2 regions of the Pectobacterium sp. 1950-15 genome follow, and region 1 is predicted to be linked to the other one. Evidence: predicted binding sites of a transcription regulator. Region 1 holds the regulator's gene; the other holds the start of a gene.
The links. The regulator PhoB, encoded in region 1, activates phosphate uptake and scavenging genes when phosphate is short. The targets are predictions, from matches to a motif close to CTGTCATAAAACTGNCNNAT.

Region 1 (4,191 bases):
CCCCGCGCTGGAGAGGTTGCCTGCCAACATCTGGCGAGGCTGCGCAGCGCAAAACGCGCTGAACAGCAGTAAAAAAGCGCCCGCAATACGAGTGGCGGATGTCATGGGTAGCGTTTTCCGTCAGGCCGAAGGTTTCACCGTATTTTCAGCCAGAGAGGCAGGGACAATCAACCGATTCGGCAACGTAAAGACAAAACGCGAGCCCAGACCATCCTCACTCATGATTTCCAGACGGGAATCATGATGGCTCAGCGCATGCTTAACGATCGCCAGCCCCAGGCCACTGCCGCCCGTCTGGCGTGAACGTGCCTTATCGACCCGATAAAAGCGCTCCGTCAGACGCGGCAAATGCTCGGCCGCAATGCCCGGCCCGTTATCGCTGACCTGAAATTGCGCCCCCTGAGGGATCTTCTGCCAGCAGACTTCGATACGCGTTCCCGCTGGCGTATGGTTGACCGCGTTGTACACCAGATTGGATACCGCGCTGCGCAGCTGTTCTTCATTACCAAACACGCAGAGATTTTCGTTCACACGAAAGACGATCTCATGACGCCCCTGGCTCAGGGTCTGCGCTTCACGCTGCAACACACGCAGCATCAATGGAATATCGACTTTTTCATTCAAATCGATCGCCGTCGCCGCTTCAATGCGGGACAAAGTCAGCAGTTGCTTGACCAACCCGTCCATGCGCCGGGTCTGTTCCTGCATGGTATTCAGCGCTTTTCCGCGCAGCGCCGCATCCAACGTTTCTTCCTGCATCATTTCCAGATAGCCCTGCAACACCGTCAGCGGCGTACGCAGCTCATGGCTCACATTGGCAAAGAAGTTACGTCTGGCACCTTCGAGCTGGTGCATCTGCGTAATATCACGCACGACCATCAATAGTTGCCCTTCGGAATAAGGCATCACGCGGAATTCAACATGGTGAGAATTATTCAACTGCAACGTGAGAGGACGGCTAAAATCTTGCCCTTTCATGTAATTCGTGAATTCGGGGTAACGTAATAAGTTGAGGATATTCTGACCGTTATCCTCCGGCCAGCGGAAATTGAGCAAGTGCTGCGCCAGATGATTACACCAGAAGATGGTTCCTTCTTCGGTGGTGATCACTACAGCATCCGGCAAGGATTCGGCCCCACTACGAAACCGTTTGATCAGAAGTGCCAGTTCACGGCGTCGGCGTCGGTTACGCAGTTGCATCTGGTAAAGCCCGTAAAACAGCGGCTCCCAGCTCCAGCGACCGGGCGGTGGCGTCATGCTGCGATCAACCCACAGCCAATAAGAGAGTTTCAGCTGGTTATAAAAATTCCAGCACAGTAAGCCTAAGACGGCGACCAGCAGAAACCAGGGCAGATAACCAAAAATCAGCCCCAGCAGCAACGCGGGCAAACAAAAAAAAGCCAGCTCCAATGCCAGCCTTTTCCAGGATAAGCGTTCTAGCACGTTAATGTGTCTCCGGTTACGATCACCTCAGTAACGCGTTGAAAAACGGTAGCCCGTTCCCCGAACGGTTTGCACCATTTTGTCATGTCCGCTGGTTTCCAGTGCTTTACGCAGGCGACGAATATGAACGTCGACAGTACGATCCTCAACATAAACGTTAGTGCCCCAAACGTGATTCAGCAACTGTTCCCGGCTATAAACGCGTTCAGGATGCGTCATAAAGAAATGCAGTAGCTTAAATTCCGTCGGCCCCATATCCAACGCGTGCTCTTCGGTCGTCACGCGATGTGAGGAAGGATCGAGGCTCAGGCCACGCATTTCAATGACTTCTTCCACCGCCATCGGTGAAATACGGCGCATCACGGCTTTGATACGCGCCACTAATTCTTTAGGTGAAAACGGCTTGGTAATGTAATCATCCGCACCCACTTCAAGGCCGCGTACGCGGTCTTCTTCTTCACCGCGTGCGGTCAACATCATCACCGGAATATCACGCGTCAGCGCCTCGCGCTTCATATGCTTGATGAATTGCAGGCCCGAACCTCCTGGCAGCATCCAGTCCAATAACACCAGTTCTGGGAACGGCTCCGACAGTTGCGTGACCGCGCTGTCATAATCTTCGGCTTCAACTGGCTGATAACCATTTTGTTCCAGTACAAAGCAGACCATTTCACGAATTGGTGCTTCATCTTCCACGACTAATATGCGTTTTGCCATTGTTAATCCTGTCGTTAATCATCGTCGCTGTTAGCAAGCGAAAGGCATTATGCGTCAGTTTTATGACAGATTTATGAAAAACACACGGCCCTCTCCGCGCGATGTTACAACGCATACACCCGATTTTTCGAGCCGCTTTCCAAACTCCGGATTCCGGCGCGACAGCCGTCATCCCTGCTATATATAATCATGGCATTACGATGACAACACACCCTTCCCTATAATGACAACGTCATCCACCGCCACGCGGCATGAATATCGAGAGAGCACGATGCGCATTATCCACACCGCCGATTGGCATTTAGGACAATATTTTTATACCAAAAGCCGCGCCGCTGAACATCAGGCTTTTCTTCACTGGCTCATCGCTCAGGTGGAGCAGCATCAGGTCGATGCCATTATCGTCGCAGGCGATATTTTTGATAACGGCTCGCCCCCCAGCTATGCCCGGGAAATGTATTATAGCTTCGTGGTAGCACTACAGCGTACCGGCTGCCAGCTCATCGTTCTCGGCGGAAACCATGATTCCGTCGCGATGTTAAACGAATCCCGCGATTTGCTGGCCTGCCTGAACACGCGCGTGATTGCCTGCGCCAGCGACGATCCCGCCCAGCAGGTGCTCCTGTTGGAAAATCGTCAGCAGCAGCCCGGTGCACTGCTCTGCGCCATTCCTTTTTTACGCCCGCGCGATGTATTAACCAGCAAAGCCGGGCAATCTGGAGATGAAAAACAGCTGGCACTGCAGGAAGCGATTACCGCGCACTACCAGCAGTGTTACCAACTGGCTTGCCAAAAGCGCGATGAACTTGGCCTGCCGCTACCCATTATTGCAACCGGCCACCTGACGACAATTGGCGCCACCGCCTCCGAATCCGTGCGCGATATCTATATTGGTACGCTCGATGCTTTCCCGGCTCAGGCTTTTCCCCCTGCAGATTATATTGCGCTCGGCCATATTCACCGTCCGCAGCGCGTGACCCAAAGCGAGCACATTCGCTACAGCGGTTCGCCTATTCCGCTAAGTTTTGACGAACTCAACAGTGAGAAATCCGTTTGTCTGGTCAGTTTTACACCCGACGCGTCGCCGCCCATTCCCCCGCAGATAGATACGTTGCCCATCCCCGTCACCCAACCGATGCAGCTGATTAAAGGCAGTCTGAGTGACATTGAACGACAGCTGTCCGCGTTCCAGCACTATCAGGGTGACAAGCCTGTGTGGCTGGATATCGAAATCAGCACACAGGATTATCTCAGCGACATGCAGAAGCGCATTCAGGCAATGACCGAGAACCTGCCCGTTGAGGTGCTGCTGCTGCGCCGCACGCGTGAACAGAGCCTGCAGGCAATGACGCAGCAGGACAAGGAAACGCTCAACGAGCTCAGCGTGTATGACGTTTTTGAACGTCGTCTGGCAACGGAGACAGACATGGAAGAGAGTCGCCAGCAGCGTGTCCGTACGCTGTTTAATCAGGTTATTGATGAACTGGAAAATAGCGAGCCAGCCAAATGAAAATTCTCAGTCTGCGCTTAAAGAACCTCAACGCGCTGAAAGGCGAATGGAAGATCGACTTCACGCAGGAGCCCTTTTCCAGCAACGGCTTATTTGCCATTACCGGCCCCACTGGCGCGGGAAAAACCACGCTGCTGGATGCCATCTGTCTGGCGCTGTACCACGAAACACCACGACTTGGCCTGCTTTCCGCCAGCCAGAATGACCTGATGACGCGTAATACCGCAGAGTGCCTTGCCGAGGTCGAATTCGAGGTGAAAGGCGTGGGATACCGCGCTTTCTGGAGCCAGCGTCGGGCAAGAAATGCCCCTGACGGCAATTTGCAGTCTCCCAAGGCCGAACTTGCGCTCATTGAAGACGGCAAAATTCTGTGTGAAAAGCTCAATGATAAGAAAGAGATGATCACGCAGCTCACCGGGCTGGATTTCGGCCGCTTCACGCGATCCATGATGCTGTCACAAGGCCAGTTTGCCGCTTTCCTCAATGCGAAAGCAGATGACCGCGCGGAGCTACTGGAAGAG
Region 2 (4,191 bases), on a different contig from region 1:
GGCATAGGTTGCAATCTGCTGCATGGCGCCGGGCTTTTGCATCCAGTCGTAGTTGTAGTTCACCCACGACCCATCGGCCTGTTTCTCGTAGGTTTCATGCCAGTCGGTATAGGCAATCAGTTGAATCAGGTTTAAGTCCATCTTCATCTGCGGCTGCAATTCGGTTTTGATGCGTTTTAGCTCTGCAACATCAAACGATTGCAGGAAGACCTTATCGCTTTTTTTCGTATAGCCATACTGCTTCAACACGGCCAGCGTTTCGCGGGCGATATCTTTCCCTTCCTGATGGTGAAACCACGGCGCTTTGATTTCGGGGTAGAGCCCAATGTTCTTGCCCGTTGAGTGGTTCAGACCCTGAATAAATTCAATCTCTTCCTGGAAGGTATGAATGCGGAAGTCGGATTTCCACATCGGGAAGCGGTTCGGGTAGCTCTGTACCTGCTTACCGTCTTTGATGTCGAATCCTTCGGTGAATTTCAGCGACTTGATCTCTTGTAGCGTGAAGTCGATGGCGTAAAAGCGTCCATCTTTACGGGCGCGTTGCGGAAAACGTTCTGCCACATCGGTCACGCGATCCAGATAGTGGTCATGCAGGACAATGAGCGCGTTATCTTTGGTGAGCACCAGATCCTGCTCCAGATAATCGGCACCCTGAGCGTAGGCCATCGCCTTGGCTGGCAGCGTATGCTCGGGCAGATAGCCGCTGGCGCCGCGGTGGGCAATGACGATTTTGTCGGTTGATGAGGCGGAGTCACTTGCGTGACTGGAAGCACTAAGGGAAACGGAGAGTGCGAGGGCGGAGAGTAGGGATGTTACGGTAACGTTCATGCGATCAAACCTCTTTCTGTTGAGAGAAAGGCGGCGTCATCATGACGCCGCCAGAGGGATGCTTACAAGAGCGGGTTAAGCGCGGCTGGCTAACTCTGCTTTATGTTTTTTCTCATTCAGCATAACAACAATCAGCAGAAGTACCGCCAGAATGCTGCCGCCAATCATTACCATGAAGCCGCCGTCCCAACCGAAGAAGTCAACGGTATAGCCGACGATGGCGCTAGCGGCAACGGAGCCACCGAGGTAGCCGAACAGGCCGGTGAAGCCCGCTGCTGTACCTGCTGCTTTCTTCGGTGCCAGCTCCAGTGCGTGCAGACCAATCAGCATCACCGGGCCGTAAATCAGGAAGCCGATGACGATCATACAGGCCATATCCACACCCGGGTTACCGGCTGGGTTCATCCAGTACACGATGGTCGCTATCGTCACCAGCGCCATAAAGAACACGCCCGTCGCGCCACGGTTGCCTTTGAACACTTTATCTGACATCCAGCCGCACAGCAGCGTACCCGGAATACCCGCGTATTCGTACAGGAAGTAGGCCCAGGAGGATTTATCCAGTGCGAAGTGTTTCACTTCTTTCAGATAAGTCGGTGACCAGTCGAGGATGCCGTAACGCAGCAGGTAAACGAAGACGTTGGCGATAGCGATGTACCACAGCAGTTTGTTCGGGAAAACGTACTGCATGAAAATCTGCTTAGCCGTTAGTTCTTCTTCGTCTTTTTCATTGTAGTCAACCGGATAGTCGTTTTTGTACTCTTCAATCGGTGGCAAACCACAAGATTGCGGGGTATCACGCATCAGGGCAAACGCAATCAGAGCAACCAGAATCGCGGCGAAAGCTGGCATGTAGAGTGCGGCTTTCCAGTCGTTAAACCAGGCCATACCCAGCAGGAACAGCAGAGGCGGAAGCCCGCCGCCGACGTTGTGAGCACAGTTCCATACGGATACGATGCCGCCACGCTCTTTCTGCGACCACCAGTGAACCATGGTACGTCCACACGGTGGCCATCCCATTCCCTGGAACCAACCGCACAGGAAAAGCAGGACGAACATAATCGCGATGCTTGATGTTGCCCACGGCACGAAGCCCATGAACAGCATCACGGCGGCCGCCAGAATCAGGCCGGCAGGCAGGAAAACCCGTGGGTTGGAACGGTCTGATACCGATCCCATGATGAATTTGGAAAAGCCGTAGGCGATGGAAATGCCGGACAGCGCAAAGCCAAGATCACCGCGTGAGAAGCCCTGTTCAATCAGGTAAGGCATTGCCAGTGTGAAGTTTTTGCGTACCAGATAGTAGGCGGCGTAGCCAAAAAAGATCCCCATGAAGATCTGCCAGCGCAGACGGCGATAGAGGGGATCGACACGATCCTGCGATACGCGCGCCTGGTGGGCTGCGGGCCTAAAAATACTCAGCATAGATATCTCCAATGCGAAAAAAAACGATAGCTTTTTTGTTCTATTACGAACGTTATTGTAAGGGGCTAGCGTACAAATGAGTGTGATTCATGACGCTAATGTTACACTTTTATGAAACTGTGACGATTTTTGCGCTCATGTTAACAGAATCGGAAAATTCCACAGTGTGGTTTTAGTGACCTGAATCACACTTATTGTTTTTAGACACCTCTTTATTTTCGTTTAGTGTTCGTTTTTGCTCTTTATCAAACATTAACCCTTCTTTCTGTGTCCCAATAGCAACATATATCTCCTCCGCCTTAAGCGAGAACACAATGCGAACAAACGAGAACTGGCGTGAAACTGACGTGGTTGTCATCGGCGGTGGTGCGACGGGGGCAGGAACTGCACGGGATTGTGCCCTGCGCGGACTGCGCTGCCTGCTGCTTGAGCGTTATGATATTGCGACCGGGGCAACCGGACGTAATCACGGCCTATTACACAGCGGCGCCCGCTATGCGGTTACCGATGGCGAGTCTGCCCGCGAATGCATTGAAGAGAATCAGATTCTCCGGCGGATTGCCCGCCACTGTATTGAACCAACCGATGGTCTGTTCATCACCTTGCCGGAAGACGATCTTGGCTGGCAGGCGCAGTTTATTGCCTCCTGCCAGCAGGCAGGTATTCGTGCTCAAGCGATGGACCCACAGGAAGCGCTGCGGTTGGAGCCAGCAGCTAATCCGGCGTTGATTGGCGCGGTACGCGTGCCAGATGGTTCTGTCGATCCTTTTCGCCTGACGGCGGCCAACATGATCGATGCCTGCGAGCACGGTGCGGAAGTCTTGACCTATCACGAGGTTATCGGGCTGATTCGTCAGGGCGATAGGGTTACTGGCGTGCGCGTTTTCGACCATAAAAAAGGTGTAGAAACAGAAATATACGCACAGGTGGTCGTCAACGCTGGCGGTATCTGGGGGCAACGCATTGCGGAATATGCCGATCTGCGCGTGCGTATGTTTCCGGCAAAAGGTGCGCTGCTGATTCTTGGGCACCGCATCAACAACATGGTGATCAACCGCTGCCGTAAACCGGCGGATGCTGACATTCTGGTGCCGGGCGATACCATTTCGCTGATTGGCACAACCTCAACCCACATCGACTACGACCAAATCGACAATATGCTGGTGACGCCTGCCGAGGTGGAAACGCTGATGCGGGAAGGCTCCATGTTGGCACCGTCGCTGGCAAGCACGCGAATTTTGCGTGCCTATGCTGGCGTCCGTCCGCTGGTTGCCAACGACAGTGACCCCAGCGGGCGTAGCGTAAGCCGCGGCATTGTGCTGCTCGACCATGCCAGCCGCGACGGGCTGGAAGGGTTTATTACCATCACCGGCGGCAAGCTGATGACCTACCGTCTGATGGCGGAGTGGGTGACGGACGCCATCTGCAAAAAGCTGGGTCATGACGTGGCCTGCTCGACGGCACAGACGCCGCTGCCCGGCTCTGAGTCGCTGGATGAGGTGAAAACCGCCCCTCACGCTCTGTCAGCTTATCCTGCGGCGAAACCGCTCTCCGCGCCGCTGCGCGGTTCGGCAATTTATCGCCACGGTGAACGAGCCGGAAGAATGCTGTCTGGTGAGCGTCTTGATCGCAGTCTGGTGTGCGAATGTGAAGCCGTGACGGCGGGAGAAGTGCGCTACGCCGTGGAATCATTGCAGGTGAATAACCTGATTGACCTGCGTCGCCGTACTCGCGTTGGCATGGGCACCTGTCAGGGTGAACTGTGCGCCTGTCGTGCAGCGGGTCTGCTGTGCCGTCTGGGTACTGCGACGCCGGAGCAGTCGCTCACGCAGCTCAGCCAGTTTTTGAACGAACGCTGGAAAGGCATTCGCCCGGTCGCGTGGGGCAATGCCCTGCGTGAAAGCGAGTTTACCAGTTGGATTTATCAGGGTTTGTGCG

Region 2: a site for PhoB is predicted at 2,352-2,371, ahead of glpT (glycerol-3-phosphate transporter). Genes of this name have one in related genera too.

What each region holds. Positions count from the first base shown of each region.
Region 1 is NZ_JBBBQR010000001.1:37,954-42,144, forward strand. Features, by position in the region: gene WCT94_RS00180 (PstS family phosphate ABC transporter substrate-binding protein) at 1-105, opposite strand, end outside; gene phoR (phosphate regulon sensor histidine kinase PhoR) at 121-1,443, opposite strand; gene phoB (phosphate response regulator transcription factor PhoB) at 1,471-2,160, opposite strand; gene sbcD (exonuclease subunit SbcD) at 2,432-3,670, shown strand; gene WCT94_RS00200 (AAA family ATPase) at 3,667-4,191, shown strand, end outside.
Region 2 is NZ_JBBBQR010000008.1:91,136-95,326, forward strand. Features, by position in the region: gene glpQ (glycerophosphodiester phosphodiesterase) at 1-828, opposite strand, end outside; gene glpT (glycerol-3-phosphate transporter) at 904-2,253, opposite strand; gene glpA (anaerobic glycerol-3-phosphate dehydrogenase subunit A) at 2,568-4,191, shown strand, end outside.